2 regions of the Extibacter sp. GGCC_0201 genome follow, and region 2 is predicted to be linked to the other one. Evidence: a T-box and tRNA genes for the amino acid it is inferred to sense, from the RefSeq annotation. Region 2 holds a T-box; the other holds one or more tRNA genes.
What was found. A T-box is a leader RNA that pairs with one kind of tRNA and senses whether it is charged. The one in region 2 lies ahead of thrS (threonine--tRNA ligase), so its partner is inferred to be a tRNA-Thr.
Positions count from the first base shown of each region.

Region 1: it encodes a tRNA-Thr, which carries the amino acid that the T-box ahead of thrS (threonine--tRNA ligase) is inferred to sense. The anticodon was not compared.

Region 1 is NZ_JABFCH010000017.1:55,413-64,128, forward strand. Features, by position in the region: gene HJV72_RS12175 (MATE family efflux transporter) at 1-329, opposite strand, end outside; gene HJV72_RS12180 (MarR family winged helix-turn-helix transcriptional regulator) at 322-759, opposite strand; gene pdxR (MocR-like pyridoxine biosynthesis transcription factor PdxR) at 896-2,290, opposite strand; gene HJV72_RS12190 (glutamine--tRNA ligase/YqeY domain fusion protein) at 2,306-3,973, opposite strand; gene HJV72_RS12195 (MATE family efflux transporter) at 4,050-5,393, opposite strand; tRNA gene HJV72_RS12200 (tRNA-Thr) at 5,451-5,523, opposite strand; gene HJV72_RS12205 (sigma-70 family RNA polymerase sigma factor) at 5,596-6,207, opposite strand; gene rlmB (23S rRNA (guanosine(2251)-2'-O)-methyltransferase RlmB) at 6,218-6,970, opposite strand; gene HJV72_RS12215 (Mini-ribonuclease 3) at 6,963-7,415, opposite strand; gene cysS (cysteine--tRNA ligase) at 7,400-8,716, opposite strand, start outside.
Region 2 is NZ_JABFCH010000026.1:49,564-58,279, reverse strand. Features, by position in the region: gene HJV72_RS15695 (aldose epimerase family protein) at 234-1,262, shown strand; gene HJV72_RS15690 (peptidoglycan recognition protein family protein) at 1,345-2,013, shown strand; T-box leader at 2,100-2,321, shown strand; gene thrS (threonine--tRNA ligase) at 2,441-4,192, shown strand; gene HJV72_RS15680 (NAD(P)/FAD-dependent oxidoreductase) at 4,300-6,300, opposite strand; gene HJV72_RS15675 (LysR family transcriptional regulator) at 6,461-7,351, shown strand; gene HJV72_RS15670 (shikimate kinase) at 7,439-8,224, shown strand; gene HJV72_RS15665 (YqeG family HAD IIIA-type phosphatase) at 8,224-8,716, shown strand, end outside.

The DNA.
Region 1 (8,716 bases), on a different contig from region 2:
CCCAATGCCATGATTGCAAGGCCGATTGCGCCAAGGGCAATCAGCGCCGTAAATACCGTCGTCTTCATCTCCTCGATCTGCCCCGCCCCGAAAAGCTGTGATATGACAACCGTGCATCCCATGGAGAGGCCCGCCGCTATCGCTACAGACAGGAATACGACCGGAAACGAGGAACCGACTGCTGCCAGTGCATCCTCCCCGACAAACTTTCCTACCACCATCGAGTCTACCATATTATAGAGCTGCTGGAACAGGTTGCCGAGCACCATCGGCATCGCAAAGAAAAACAGCAGCTTAAGTGGCCTGCCGTTCGTCAGATTCTTAACCATTCTTTCTTCCCCCAATCTTTTTCTTGTACTCCACTACATTATGGGAGATACGTTTGATAAATTCGTGGTTCATGTTTCTTTCTTCTTCTGTAAATCCTCTGTAGCAGATGTCATCCCATGCCTCATAGATGTCCAGTATCGCATCATATATCCTCTCGCCTTCCTCAGTCAGGGATACCAGCTTCTGACGCCGGTTATTGCTATTCGTATTCCTGCTGACGATTCCCTTCTGCTCAAGCATATACACGGTCTTGGCTATCCTGCCTTTATCGATATCGAGAGATTCCCCCAGCTCCTCCTGGCTGAAGCAGTGGTCCTTCAACAGCCGGATCAGCCTGCCCTCCATCGGTATCAGCCCGAACTGTTCCAGTTCGCTGCGTATATATGACATCTCACCTCTTCTGATTATGCTGACATAATAATTCTTCATATGTTCTCCTTCTACATCGGACACACACTGACGGGGCTCTACATTCAGATTCAAAACGGTTGTATTATACAATTGTTGTAAAATACAACTAATATTATATGACGACCCCTGACATTTGTCAAGAATCGTACTTTTTTTATCTCCAGCATCCGGTAAGGATGCGGACTGCTTCTCTGATTTGTTCTTCCGTCAGGTTCGCGTAGCCAAGCAGAACCGTATGGCTCGACTCCTTCGGGTATCGTATCATATAATCGGAAAGCCCATATACGCGGATGTCCTTCTCCTGCGCCCTCCGGATCAGTTCCTTCTCCGTGAGTCCGTTGGCAAATGTAAGGAGCAGATGCACTCCCGCATGTTCTCCTGATATCGTACATATATCAAGAAGCGGCTTCAGCTCTTCGATCAGGACATCATGACGGCTCTTATACAGCGCTCTCGTCTTGTTGAGATGACGTTCATAATATCCTTCTTCGATAAACTTCTGCACGATCAGCTGATCCACTTTGGAAACGGTCGAATTGACGAACCTGCTCTTCTTGTCGTACACGTCCAGAAGCGGCTCAGGCAGTACCATATAGCTCAGACGGATGGCAGGTGCTATCGATTTGGAGAATGTACCAAGATAGATGACTTTGCCGTCTGCATCATACCCCTGCAGCGCTGGAATCGGCTTCCCCTTATAACGGAATTCACTGTCATAATCATCTTCGATGATATAGCGCTCCACTCTTTCCTGTGCCCATCTGAGGAGCTCGAGCCTCCGTCGGATAGGCATCACCGTCCCGGTCGGATACTGGTGCGATGGAGTCACATACGCCACATCCGCCCCCGACTGCGCCAGTTCCGGGATGTCCATGCCGTTTTTGTCCATCCCAACAGAGACCGTCTCATAGGACATGCTTCTAAAGAGGCGGTATGCCTGCATGTAGGCAGGATCCTCGAAGGCAATCTTATGTCCGGGGCCGAGCACCGTACTGAGCAGCATGAGGATATAGTCATTCCCCGCCCCTACGACTATCTGCTCCGGTGTGCAGTTCACCCCGCGCGCCTGGTACAGATAGCTGCATATGGCACAACGGAAGCTGTATTCCCCCTGGGAATTGCCGGAACGGAACAGCTCCGTCCTGTCGTCGGTGAGAATCTCTCTTGAAAGCTTTCTCCACACATTGTACGGAAAGCTCTTCAAGTCTACCCCGTTGGGCGTAAAATCATACCGGTATCTCCTCGGTTCCTCCTCCTGCCGCTCTGCCTGCGGCTTCACTCTCCTGATGGAATACAGCTCTTCAATCTCGGAGACGAAGAATCCTTTGCACGGCCTTGATTCTATATAGCCTTCCGACAGGAGCTGCTCGTATGCCAGCTCTACCGTGCTCCTGCTCACTTCCAGATGCCTGGACAGCGACCTGGTGGAAGGCAGCTTCTCCTCGTAAGCGATACGTCCTGTCTGGATGTCATTTTTGATATAATCATATATCTGTTCATAGAGCGGGGTTCTGGAATCGCTCTTCAGATTTATCGTCAGTTCATTCATATCGTCTATCTTCGTCTATTTTGGCAGCTTGAAGGAGCTCTTAAGGGATACTATCCTGTTAAATACCAGATGCTCCGGCGAAGAATCTCTCGCGTCGATACAGAAGTATCCGTTCCGCACGAACTGGAAGCTTTCACATCCCTTCGCACTGCCGAAGCTGTCTTCCACATAGCAGTTCTGAAGCACTTCCAGAGAATTCGGATTCAGGTTCAGCGACCCGTCCTCCTTGTTGTATACCCCTTTTTCTTCATCTACGAGGTTCTCGTACAGCCGTACTTCCGCCGGCTTTGCATATGGCGCCGCAACCCAGTGGATTGTCCCTTTTACCTTGCGCCCGGTAAATCCGGTTCCACATTTCGTCTCCGGGTCATATGTGCAGTGCACGACCATAACATTGCCGGCTTCGTCTGTCTCATAGCTCTGGCACGTGACAAAATAGGCATGCATAAGCCTTACCTCGTTGCCGGGAAAGAGACGGAAATATTTCTTTGGAGGTTCAATCATAAAGTCATTCCGTTCAATATATAGTTCCCGGCAGAACGGTACCTTGCGCGTCCCAAGCTCCGGATTCTCCATATTGTTATCTACGTCCAGGTATTCCACTTCACCTTCCGGATAATTGTCGATCACAAGCCGGATTGGATCCAGCACCGCCATCATGCGCGGCCTTTTGAGCTTCAGATCTTCACGGATACAGTATTCCAGCATCGCATAGTCGACAGAGCTCTGACTCTTGGACACGCCGCACATCTCCACGAACATCTTAATAGATTCCGGAGTAAAGCCCCTTCTTCTGAGCGCCGCAATAGAGACGAGTCTTGGATCGTCCCACCCGTCTACGATTCCGTCCTGCACGAGCTTCTTGATATAACGCTTTCCTGTCACCACATTAGTCAGGTAGAGCTTGGCAAACTCGATCTGGCGCGGTGCCGGATCGAATCCGCACTCCTTCACCACCCAGTCGTACAAGGGCCTGTGGTCCTCAAATTCGAGCGTACAGATGGAATGGGTTATCTTCTCTACCGCATCCTCGATTGGATGCGCGAAGTCATACATCGGATAGATGCACCATTTATCCCCCGTATTGTGATGTGCCATACGTGCGACACGGTAGATGACCGGATCGCGCATGTTGATGTTCGGAGAAGCCATATCGATCTTCGCCCTGAGCACCTTTTCCCCGTCTTTGTACTCTCCGTTCTTCATGGCCTCGAACAGGGCAAGGTTCTCTTCCACCGTGCGCTCCCGGTAAGGGCTGTTCTTCCCCGGCTCCGTCAGCGTACCACGGTATTCCCTGATCTCTTCGGCGCTCAGGTCACACACGTATGCCTTCCCCTTCTTAATCAGCGTGAGCGCGCATTCATACATGACATCGAAGTAATCCGATGCAAAATACAGGTGCTCCTTCCAGTCTGCCCCGAGCCACTTCACATCTTCCTTGATAGACTCCACGAATTCCGTGTCCTCTTTCGTCGGGTTCGTATCGTCGAACCTGAGATGGAACGTGCCGTCATATTTCCGAGACAGTCCATAGTTAAGCAGAATGGATTTGGCATGTCCGATATGGAGATACCCGTTCGGTTCCGGCGGGAATCTCGTACATACCTCCGAATATACTCCCTCCGCCAGGTCTCTATCTATCTCCTGTTCAATAAAATTCTTGGAAATCATCTCTTCTCCCATTAATAATCCTCCTTATGGATACAGTAGCATTTGTGTTCCTTATCTTATCATAAAACAGCGGGCAGAACAAGGTCGTTCATTCACGTTTTTGGATGGGCATCCAGTTCCCTTTCCATGCATACAACAGGATGAGGACGGCCCCTATAAGCCAGGACAGCGGATAAGCGGTCATGACCCAGTCAATCTTGTGTTCGATGGCAAGCGCCCCCCATATCCAGGCGACCCGGAAGATACAAAGCGAGAAGAGGAATACGAGCATCGTCTCCATCGTCTTTCCCGTCCCACGTATCGTGCCGGACAGTACCTGCAGTATTCCGAGCAGCCAGTAGAACGGACAGAAAAACCGCATGATATATACTCCGTATCCAACTACGTCCGGGTTCTTCGTAAATACGCCTATGACCTGAGGCGCAAAGGTAAGCAGCAGTATCCCTGTCAGGATTGTATAGGCGACTCCCATCCCGACCGAGACGAACATCCCCTTCTTCACCCTGTCGTATCTGCCGGCACCTACGTTCTGCCCTGCAAATGTGGCTGCCGCCATGCCAAAGCTAAGCACCGGAAGGATATTGAATCCGTCTATCTTGATGTAGGCGGCAAATCCTGCCATCGCCACCGCCCCGAAGCTGTTGACGCTGGACTGGACGATAACGTTGGAAAATGAGATGACGATATTCTGGATTCCGGTCGGAAGCCCGATCCTTATGATCTTGGACAGCAGATTGTCATAAAAGCGGATTTCCCTGATGTCCACATGGTATACTTCCTTGCTCCTGACAAGGTATAATATAATGAAGATACAGGACAGAAGCTGGCTGATATCTGTGGCAAGCGCGGCACCCACGATCCCCATCTTAAGCACAATGACGAACAGGATATCAAGTATGATATTCGATAACGCGGCTATCATCAGGTATACGAGGGACCGCTTGGAATTGCCGACCGCGTTCAGGATTCCTGCGGACATATTGTAGATGACGGAAAACACGATTCCACCGAAATACACCTGCAGATAGATGACCGCCTCCCTGAACACTTCCGCCGGCGTCCCCATCGCCCTCAGGATGACGGGGGCCAGCAAGATGCCCGCCACGGTCAATATGACGCCTGCCGCTATGGATATGGCAACGGTCGTGTGCACTGCCTTTTTCAAGCCCTTTTCATCTCTTGCCCCGAAGAACTGAGAGATGACTACCCCTGCGCCCGCCGAAGCCCCGATGCAGAACCCTATGAGCAGATTGATGATAGAAGAGCTGGAACCGACTGCTGCCAGCGCCTCGCTGCCGATATAATTACCCACGATGATGGAATCGACCGTATTATACAGCTGCTGGAACAGGTTGCCCAGAATAAGCGGAATAGAGAAGAACAGCATCTCCTTCCATATAACTCCCTCTGTCATAACTGTTGATTTTCTCATTATCCTTCGCCCTCTCTCATAATAACGAAAAAAATACTCCCTGAAAGGGAGTAATCAAGCTGTCTAGGGGACTTGAACCCCCGGCCTCCGCCTTACCAAGGCGACGCGCTACCGACTGCGCCAAGACAGCATACATGTAATATGCAACGTTAATAATATACAATATTACATGACTGTTTGTCAATATCTTTTAACTATTTTCTTACTTCGTCTCTTCCCTGGCCAGAATCTTCTCCGTCTTATTCTTGATGCGCTGCAGGGCATTATCGACCGTCTTCGGGCTTTTGTCAATCAGCTTGGCAATCGTGCGGTAATCCGTCCCCATCAGATGCAGATAGAGCACCCTGCTCTCCAGATCGCTCAGCTGTTCTTCCAGCTCGCTCTCCAAAAGCGCAACATACTCCTTGCTCAAAAACAGCTCCTCCGGGTTGCTCTGCCCCCCTGCTTCCATCGTCTCCAGCAGGGAGCCCTTTTCACCCTCCTGGTCGTAGAGCGATATATATGAGTTCAGCGGACTATGCTTTTTCCGGCGGGACGCCTCGATGGCAGAATACATCTGGCGGGTGATGCACAGCCTTGCGAAGCTGAAGAAAGATGCCTCCTGTTCCACGTCATAATCTTCCACCGCTTTGAACAGGCCGATCATCCCCTCCTGGATCAGGTCGTCGTTTTCGCCGCCGAGAAGGTACATGGCGTTCGCCTCTTTCCGGACGAGATTCTTATACTTGTCCATAATATAATCGACAATCGCCTTTTCCCCGCCCCTCAGGTTCCGTATCAGCTGTTCGTCTGTCATCTTCTCATAATCGGACATAACCACACCTCTACTTCTGCAAGCGCTGCCTTACGATTTCATAGGCGAGCACTCCTGCCGCCACCGATGCGTTGAGGGAATCGATGTCACCCTTCATCGGGATGCCTGCTGTGAAATCGCACTTCTCCTTGACAAGGCGTCCGACCCCTTCCCCTTCGCTGCCTATCACAAGGCCGATTGGTCCGGTCAGGTTCAGGCAGTACATAGATTCCCCGCCCATATCTGCACAGACGAACCAGAGCCCCTTTTCTTTCAGTTCTTCCATCGTCTTGGACAGGTTCGTCACCTTCGCCACCGGCGTGTAGTTCAAGGCTCCCGCCGATGTCTTTGCCACAGTCGCCGTAAGCCCTGCCGCCCGGCGCTTTGGAATGATGACCCCGTGGGCACCGGCCAGATTGGCCGTACGGATGATTGCGCCGAGATTGTGCGGATCTTCGATGTTGTCGAGCACGAAGAGGAACGGATCTTCCCCCCGCTCCCGGGCAAGGGCGAGCATGTCCTCTACTTCCGCATACTCATAGGCCGCACCATAAGCGATGACTCCCTGGTGCTTTCCCGTCTCCGACATCTGTGTAAGCCGTTCCTTTGTCACGAAATTCAGCACCGTATCGTGCTTCTTCGCCTCCCTTACGATAGTGCGGACAGGGCCGTCCTGGCATCCATCGAGGATGAACACCTTATCCACCGGCTTACCTGAGCGGAATGCCTCCAGCACCGCATTGCGCCCCTCGATCATCAATTCATTTACCTGACGTTCACTCATTTGTTCTCTCCTTTATACTGTCAAGCCCCAGCTTGACGAGTTCCATCATCCGCCTGTAATCCTGCTTCAGATACAGATACCCCATCAGGGCCTCGAAGCCGGTTGCACGCCTGTAGTCTGCCAGCGTCTGGTTCTTGGCCGGCGATACGCTCTTGGTGTTCCTGCCCCTTCTATAGACCGTATGCTCTTCTTCCGTCAGCCGGTCCTGAATCGTCCGCATCATCCGGGACTGGGCGGATGCCTGCACATAAGAGCTCGTCTCCTTATGCAGCTTCTTCACCTGCCGGTTGCCTTCATTCACTACAAGGCTCTTGATTATCAGATCATAAATACTGTCACCTATATACGCCAAAGCAAGAGGTGAATACTCGTTCATATCCACCTCTTTCATCTGAAACGTCTCGCGCATATATGAATCAAACTTCCATTCTATGCCTTTTTCCATTTTACTCCTTCACGTGTGTCTTCTAATATGATGCCTTTACCAAGCAGCTCATCGCGTATCTCATCCGCAAGTGCAAAGTTCCTTTCCTTACGTGCGGCCTGACGCTTGGCAATTAGCTTTTCTATGTCTTCTTCCAGCATATCCTCTTTTTTGTCAACAATCAACCCCAATACGTCTGTTAATTTGACAAGCCGTTCGAGCAGCGCCTGCAGATAGGCTCTGGAGCTTGCCCCGTCTGCCGTCGTGTTGATATATTTGACCAGATCGAACACTGCTGCCACTGCGTCAGCCGTATTGAAGTCATCCTCCATCGCGGCTTCGAAGCCTTCAACGAACGCTTCTGACTTTGCATACGCCTCTTGTTCCTCTGCGGACATCTCTTCGTCCTTCGCATTGCCCATGAGGAACTTCAGGTTATCCGCCGCATTGACGATACGCTCCAGTCCGTTCCTGGATGCTTCCATCAGGTCGGCGCTGAAATTGAGCGGACTCCTGTAATGGGCGCTCAGCATGAAGAACCGCAGCACCTGCAGATCATACTGTTCGCTGATCTCCCTGACCGTGCGGAAATTGCCGAGAGATTTGCTCATCTTATGGTTGTCGATGTTGAGGAATGCATTGTGCATCCAGTATTTCGCAAATTCCTTGCCGTTTGCCGCCTCACTCTGGGCAATCTCATTTTCATGGTGGGGAAATACAAGATCCTCACCGCCTGCATGGATATCAATCTGCTCTCCGAGATACTTCCTGGACATGACGGAACACTCGATATGCCATCCGGGACGTCCGTCGCTCCACGGCGAATCCCATGCCGGCTCCCCTTCCTTCTTCGGCTTCCAGAGGACAAAGTCAAGCGGGTCTTCCTTCTCATCTTCTCCTGTGACCAGCAGAGAACGTTCCCCCGTACGCAGATCATCCAGATTCTTGTGGGAGAGCTTCCCGTAATCCTTGAAGCTTCTCGTGCGGAAGTACACGGTACCGTTCTTCTCATACGCATGGCCTTTCTCGATAAGGTCGCCAATCATCTCCACCATGCCGCATATCTCTTCCGTAGCCAGCGGATGCTTCGTGGCCGGCTTTACATTCATGCCTTCCATATCCTTCTTGCACTCCGCGATATAGCGTTTGGATATCTCGTCCGCGGACACCCTCTCTTCAATCGCCTTCTTGATGATCTTATCGTCCACGTCAGTAAAGTTGGACACATAGTTCACATCATAGCCTTTATATTCAAAATATCTTCTTACCGTATCGAATACGATCATCGGCCTTGCATTGCCGATATGGATGAAATTATAGAC
Region 2 (8,716 bases):
CCGGACGCATCGGAGCATCTGCCCCCTACCTCCCCATCGGCGTCTCAGTTTACTAAACCCACATTTACGATCTTGCAGTACTGGACATGGGACGTAAAGAACGGTATCATTAGGATAGTCAAACACCTCGCAACGAGGTGCCGGGTATTTGGCCTTCGCGGCAGTCGCCAAGGCTAAGGGTGCTTAGCTTTGGCCCATTGCCCGCAGGAATAAAGTGACAGGAGGATTTTGCGATGGTAAGGGATTTTGGAATTACAGAAAAAGGAGAAAAAACGAACTTATACGAACTCAAAAATGCTAACGGCATGACGGTCTGCGTGACCGACTACGGCGCGGCTGTCGTATCAGTATATGTGCCGGGACAAGACGGCAGGGTGAGAGACGTCGTGCTCGGTTATGACTGTGCCCGTGATTATGAAGCAGGAGGACAGTCACTCGGGGCGACAGTAGGAAGAGTGGCCAACCGTATCGGAGGGGCACAGTTTACGCTGAATAGCCAGACATATACGCTTGTTCAAAATGACAATGGCAATAACCTGCACAGTGGTCCTGATGTATATAACCATCGACTATGGGACGTAAAAGAGGCAGATGAGAGGCATATCGTACTTCATCTGTTCAGTCCGGATGGGGACCAGGGGTACCCGGGCAGCCTGGATATAACGGTGACATACAGCCTGGATGAGGGGAACGGGCTAAGGATTCATTATGAGGCGGAAGCGGAAGCGGATACGATAGTGAATATGACAAACCACAGCTATTTCAATCTGAACGGACATGATTCGGGAGATGTGCTGGAGCAGGAGCTGTGGCTGGGAGCGGATGCCTATACACGTGCGGACGAGGAGTCGATTCCGACCGGTGAGATTGTGGATGTGGCGGGAACACCTATGGATTTTCGCGCCCGTAAGCCGGTTGGGCGGGATATACAGGCAGATTATGAAGCCCTGAATTATGCCGGAGGCTATGATCACAACTGGGTGCTGAACGAAGGCGGATTCCGGAAAGTGGGCGGCTTTTCATGCGAGGAGAGCGGCATCGGCATGGACATATATACGGATATGCCGGGGATACAGGTGTACAGCGGCAATTTTCTGGACCGGGAACGTGGGAAAGAAGGGGCGCTGTATGGAAAGCACCAGGGCATATGCTTTGAGACGCAGTATTTTCCCGATGCGGTTAATAAGGACAATTTTGTAAGCCCGATAGTAAGGGGCAAAGAGAAGGCTGTGTCTGACACGTCGTACGTCTTTTCATTTTAAGATTCAGAAAATTATAAGTATTTTTTCATAAAATATTTCTCCTTCCTGTGATAGAATGGTGTAGGGTGAATGGAGAGATGATATGGACAGAAGAATAGCGGAAGCAAGGCGCAGGAGGATGATTCGGCGTAACGTACGGCTCGGAATACTCGTGCTTGCGGTGCTCATCGTGCTGGTGGGGATAGTCAGGATTGTAAAGCCGGCCTGGTTTACAGATGATTACATTGAGCTCAAGGGCAGCGATATCGACGCTTCCCGGCCGGACCTGGACGTGGAGCTGCTCACGGAGAACCCCTACTCAAGGCCAGGGACGAAGACGGACAAGATTAAGGGAATCGTCGTGCATTATACGGCCAATCCTGGTGCAACCGCCATGGATAACCGGAATTATTTTGAAGGGCTCAAGGACAGTCATGAGACGAAGGCAAGCAGCAACTTCATCGTTGGCCTGGAAGGTGAGATTGTCCAGTGCGTCCCGACCTGGGAAGTTGCGTATGCGTCCAACAGCAGGAATAATGATACGGTGTCTATCGAGTGCTGCCATCCGGATGAGACGGGAAAGTTCAATGATGAGACATATAAGTCTATGGTACGGCTCTGTGCGTGGCTTTGCATGAAGTTTGATCTGGACAGCGAAGATGTCATCCGGCATTACGATGTGACGGAGAAGAACTGTCCGAAATACTTCGTAGAAAATGAAGATGCATGGAAGCAGTTCCGGGCAGATGTACAGGCAGCTATCGAAAGATAAAGAATCAAAAAATAATCTGAAAATGCGTTGACTTTTTATCATGTGTTGCTATAATGGGAAGTAGCTGGTATACAGCGATTAACATGAGAAAAGCAGAGACGGAAAAGAGTAATCTATCGGACCCATACAGAGAGAAAAACATTTGGTGGAAGTTTTTTATGGCAGAAGGCAGACGAAAACCATTCCTGAGCTGTGGTGCTGAACCGACAGTAAGCATCGTCGTACTCCTGCGTTAAGGGATAGGACTTGTGAGAGTCTGAAGTGAAAAGTTAAGGTGGAACCGTGCAGCAATCAGATGCACCCTTAAACGGACAGCGTAAGCAGTCTGTTTTGGGTGCTTTTCTTATGTTAGAGGAAATGTTACTGCCCTAGGCAAAATATGTTTCCTAAAGCAAAATAAAAAGAGAATCGAAAGGAGCGTAACAAGATGAAAGTAAGCATGAGAGACGGATCCGTGCAGGATCTGACATTTGCAGATGAAGTGGGACAGGAGGCATTCCGCCACACGACATCCCATATCCTGGCCCAGGCCGTAAAGCGTCTGTACCCGGATACGAAGCTGGCAATCGGGCCGGCAATCAAAGACGGCTATTATTATGATTTTGAATTCAGCTTTCCATTTACGACAGAACATCTGACTGAGGTAGAGAAGGAGATGCGCAGAATCGTCAAGGAGTCGCTGCCGCTTGAGAGAAGCGTCGTGAGCCGTGAAGAAGCTTTGAAGATGATGGAAGAAAGAGGAGAGACTTATAAGACAGAGATGATCCAGGATCTCCCGGACGAGGAGGAGATCAGCCTTTACCGGCAGGGAGAGTTTGTAGACTTCTGCGCAGGCCCTCATGTGTCCAACACGAGCGTCATCAAGGCGTTCAAGCTTCAGAGCGTGGCAGGGGCTTACTGGCACGGAGATGAGAACAACCAGATGCTCACGAGAATCTATGGGACATCCTTCCCGAAAGCGGACGAGCTGGAGGCTTATCTTAAGAGGATGGAAGAAGCTCGTCTGCGTGACCACAGAAAGCTTGGAAAAGAATTGGGGTTGTTCGCGATTATGGATGAAGGCCCCGGCTTTCCATTTTTCCTGCCTAAAGGGATGGTGCTCAAGAACCTGCTTATCGATTACTGGAGGCAGCTGCATCTGAGAGAAGGATACGTTGAGATTTCCACGCCTATCATCTTGTCCAGGCACCTGTGGGAGAATTCCGGACACTGGGACCACTATAAAGATAATATGTACACGACAGTCATCGACGAAGAAGACTATGCAGTCAAGCCGATGAACTGTCCGGGCGGGATGCTCGTGTACAAAGTAGAGCCACGTTCTTATAAAGACCTTCCGATGCGGGTCGGCGAGCTCGGGCTTGTACACCGGCACGAGAAGTCCGGACAGCTGCACGGGCTCATGCGCGTGCGCTGCTTTACTCAGGACGATGCCCATATCTTCATGACAGAGGATCAGATAAGGGATGAGATCAAAGGGGTGGCAAGGCTGATTGACGAAGTGTACTCCAAGTTCGGATTCAAATATCACGTGGAACTGTCTACGAGGCCGGAGAACAGCATGGGAAGCGATGCAGACTGGGAGATGGCCACAGAAGGATTAAGAGGCGCACTGGAAGAGCTTGGAGTGGATTATGTGGTTAACGAAGGCGATGGCGCGTTCTATGGCCCTAAGATCGACTTCCATCTGGAAGATTCCATCGGCCGGACATGGCAGTGCGGCACTATCCAGCTCGATTTCCAGATGCCGCAGAGGTTCGAGCTTGAGTATACCGGTGCAGACGGCGAAAAGCACAGGCCGATCATGATACACCGGGTTGCTTTCGGTTCCATCGAGCGGTTTATCGGTATCCTTATCGAGCATTACGCAGGCAAGTTCCCGACATGGCTTGCACCGGTACAGGTCAAGATCCTGCCCGTATCAGACAAGTTTGCCGATTATGCACAGAAGGTGACGGACGAGCTGAAAGAAGCTGGAATCCGTGTAGAACTGGACGGCAGAAGCGAGAAGCTCGGCTACAAGATTCGCGAGGCGCAGATGCAGAAAGTACCTTACATGGTAATCGTGGGAGAAAAAGAAGTTGCCGAGAATGTTGTATCCGTCAGAAAACGCGATGAAGGCGATATTGGAAGCATGGAGCTCAAGGTATTTGCAGACAAAGTGCTGGAAGATAAATAAGAAAAAATAAGATTCATGCTTATGGGGACAGGTTAAAATGAAATGGGGACGGGGTTTTTCTCAAAAAACCCCGTCCCCATTTCATTTTAACCTGTCCCCGGTTTGTTTTATAAATATCCAAGCTGTTTTAACGTGTTGAGAACCATATGTCTGCCCGCATCGGTTCCATCGATGATTCTTCTGGCACGGACGGAGTCTCCGATGTTGAGAAGTGCGATGTCCTCGTTCTCAAAGGCTTTGGTGAGCGCATCCCAAATGGGGGCATGGGCTTTCATGCCGAGGCAGACGAAGCCGTAGTCGAATGGCAGTTCTACTTCTTTTCCGCCTTGTTCCACGAGGAAGGAGTGGGGATTGACTTTCTTAAGCGCGGTGTTTACGAGCTGCTTCACCTTATGCTTCTCCATGCACTCTTTCATGGAAGCGGTGGAGGAGGCGTCCAGGCCGTTGCCGATGGAGGGCATCATCTCTATGATGGTCGTGTCTGCGCCGCGGGGGGCGAAGAATTCTACAACGTCAAGTCCGACGGCTCCGCCTCCGATTACGATGACGCTCTTGCCGGACATGTCCTCTGGATAGCGGTCGATATTGTGGATGAGATCCAGAATGGAGTACACATTCGATTGCCTGTCCGCAAGATTCTCGTGCAGGCCGTCGATTGGCGGGAGAAGCGGGACGGAGCCGGTGGCGTTTACTACGAGGTCAGGCTGGAAGGATCTGATGATATCGGCAGTGGCGTCCACCCCGGTTTGGATGGTCAGGTTGTCAAGCTCCTCCGCGCGGTGCCTGAGATAAGCAGGGAAGTCGGCAAGCCGCTTTTTGGCAGGAATCTTAGAGATTTCCACAGAAAGTCCGCCTATGTGGTCCTGCTTTTCGAGAAGCGTAACGCTGCAGCCGGCCTCGGCCGCAGTACAGGCAGCCTCCAGCCCGGCCGTCCCTGCACCGGCAACGACTACATTGCACGGCCTTGCCACTTTCTGCCTCTTATACGCATCGCCTCCTGTCACGTCTGGGTTTATCGTACAGCGCAGCGGACGGTTGCCGCCGATGCGGTTGCCGACGCAGCCCACATTGCAGGAAATGCATTTGCGGATGCCGGATACGTCGCCCCGCCTTGCTTTGCAGCACCAGTCGGGATCTGCGATAAGGCCGCGCCCGATACCGATAAGGTCTGCATCACCCTTGGCCAGTATATCTTCCGCCGCCTGCGGGCTTCGGATGTTGCCGATAGCGATGGTCGGTTTGTGGAACTTCTCCCGGACTGCCCTGGCCATGTAGGAGCGCCAGCCGTCTGCCAGATAATTCGCGTCAATCTGGTACTGAATGGACGGATTCAACGCAGCCGAAGTGTCATAGATATCTACGCCGTCATCCAGGAATTCCAGATATTCGAGGCAGTCGTCTATCGTATTGCCCCCATCCACGAGTTCATCGACGCTGAGCCGCAGGGAGACAGGAACACGGGGCCCGACAGCGGAGCGGACCTCATCGATGACCATCCGGCAGAAGCGGGCCCGGTTCTTGGCGCAGCCCCCGAACTCGTCTGTCCGGTCGTTCATGGTCGGCGAGAGGAACTGGCTGATCAGGTAGGAGTGTCCTGCGTGGATTTCTACAAGGTCAAACCCTGCGTTGACCGCCCGCCTTGCGGCGGCGCCGTAGTCTGCGGCGATGCTTTCCAGTTCTTCTCTCGACAGCGGCCTGGGACATTCGCCGCCTGGTTTGGATGGCAGAACGGAAGAGGAGACAGGCTGCATGCCCGTGCGGGCGGACATGGCGGAAGCGCCCGCATGGTTGAGCTGAATCCCCATACATGCGCCGTGCCTGTGGCAGGCTTCCGTCAGCTTGTAAAGCCGGGGTATATAGCAGTCTTTGTCAATACGCAGCTGTGTCGTGCCGTTTGCGCCTTCCGGATATTTTACACAGATATTCTCCACGAGGATAAGCCCGGTCCCGCCTTTGGCCCGAAGCTCATAATAAGCGATGTGCTCATCGCTCATGCTGCCGTCGTGTTCCGCCAAGTTGCTGCCCATAGGCATCATGACAACACGGTTTTTCATCGTCATCCCTCTGACGGAGAGTGGGGAAAACAAGTGCTTAAAATTATTCTTCATCTTAACATCCTCCATTACTTAACATATCGTCCAACACGGTTCTATAGTCGGATTATAAGATATTGTTAAAGATAAAACAAATTCATGTTTTTGCATTGTTTGATAGATATATTCTATGGATTGTGGTATGATTGTAAAAAATAGACAAAGGAGGCAGATTATGAATTTGAATCAATTGCACTACTTTGTGACACTTGCACATATGGAGCACTATACTAATGCAGCCCAAAAGCTGTCGATTACACAGCCAAGCCTGAGCCATGCCATATCATCGCTGGAAGAGGAACTCGGTACAAGCCTGTTCGAACGGCAGGGAAGAAACGTGGCCCTCACCAAATACGGCAGGCTGTTTATGGAATACGCCGAGGAGGCGCTCGATATACTGGATGCGGGAATCAAGAAGACGAAGGCCATGACGAGCGAGAAGAGCGGCAAGGTCGACATCGGTTACATATACACGCAGGGGAGCGAATTTATCCCTGAGCTGGTATCCGGCTTTCTGGAGACAAACAAGGACAAGCAGGTAGACTTTGGCTTCAGCAATGGTATCACGAAGGAAATCGTACAAGGCGTAAAAGAAGAGAAGTATGACATCGGCTTCTGCTCCATGGTATCGGGGGAAAAAGAGCTGGAATTTATCCCTGTGTCGCAGGAGAAGCTTGTTGCGGCCGTGCCGCCGGGACATCCGCTGGCCGGCAGGAGGAAGGCGAGCTTTGAGGAGATTGCCTCATATCCTCAGATATTCTTCAATAAAGGGAGCGGTCTGCGCGGCGTCATCAGCCAGATATTCAAAGATTACGGAATGAAGCCGGATATCGTCTATACCGTGGACGAGGACAGCGCCATGGTCGGGCTGGTGACGAGAGGATTCGGCGTCTGCATCGTGCCGGATGCGGCTACGGTGCGGAGTATGAAGGCATCCTTCCTGGAGATAGAGAATCTGGACTACCGGCGGTTTATCTATATGGTGACGCTGAAAAACAAGTACCAGGCCCCTATCGCCAGGATGTTCGCAGATTACGTAAAAGACTATTACAGCCTGAAAAAATAAAGTATAATTGTTGCGCAGTATCGGGAAAGTTGATATAATATACCGGTGTGAAAACGGATCAGTATAAAACAGGAGAGAAAGAAAAATATGAATGATTTAGAGATGTACAGAGAGCAGCTGGCATTGTGTGATGATAAGCTTATTGACGCCCTGGTGGAGCGGAACGCGGTCATAGAGAAGATTATGGCATACAAAGAAAAGTATGGAATGCCTATCCTGCAGCCTCAGCAGGAAGCGAAGCAGAAGCAGCGTCTGGAAGAAAAGCTGGCTGGCAGCAAGTATAAAGACGAGATATATGATGTATTCCGCTGCATACTCAAGAACAGCAAGAGAATCCAGGCGAGGAAGCTGTTTGATTACAATATCGTGCTCATCGGATTCATGGGAGCCGGCAAGACGACGGTTTCCGATTATCTGAGTACGATGTTTGCGATGGAAATCATAGAGATGGATCAGGTGATTGCAGACAGGGAGGAGATGAGCATTCCGGACATATTCGCTACATACGGGGAAGAATACTTCCGAAATCTGGAGACCAATCTGCTGATAGAGATGCAGTCGAGAAAGAATACCGTAATCTCCTGCGGTGGCGGAGCCGCTCTCAGAGAGCGCAATGTAGACGAGATGAAGAAAAACGGCAGGGTCGTACTATTGACGGCCAGCCCCGAGACGATATACGAGCGTGTGAAAGACAGCGACGACAGGCCGGTGCTGAACGGGCGCAAGAACGTGGAAGGGATATCAGAGCTGATGGAGCAGCGCCGTGAAAAATATGAGGCGGCTGCGGACATCGTAATCAATACAGACAATAAGAACGTGCTTCAGATATGTGAAGAGCTTGTGCAGCGCGTTACAGAAATGGAAGATAAATAATGTTTGATAGATTTTTTCCGGACAGATACGTGGCATCTACCTATGTCATAGATTTTGAAAAACTGTACAGCGAAGGTGTCAGGGGACTTATCTTTGACATCGATAATACGCTGGTGCCCCATGGCGCGCCGGCGGATAGGCGGGCGGAAGAACTGTTCGCGAGGCTTAAGCGGATAGGCTTCGGCTGCTGCCTCATCTCGAACAACCAGGAACCTAGGGTCAGGATGTTCAATAAGAATATCCAGGTGGACTATGTGTATAATGCCCATAAGCCATCCACGAAGAACTATGTGAAAGCCATGGAGATTATGGGGACTGGGACGGATAATACGGTCTTTATCGGCGACCAGCTTTTCACCGATGTATGGGGAGCTAAGAGGGCGGGTATTCCGAATATACTCGTGAAGCCGATACACCCGAAAGAGGAGATTCAGATTGTACTGAAGCGTTATCTGGAGAAAATAGTGCTGCACTTTTACAAGAAGAGCCTCG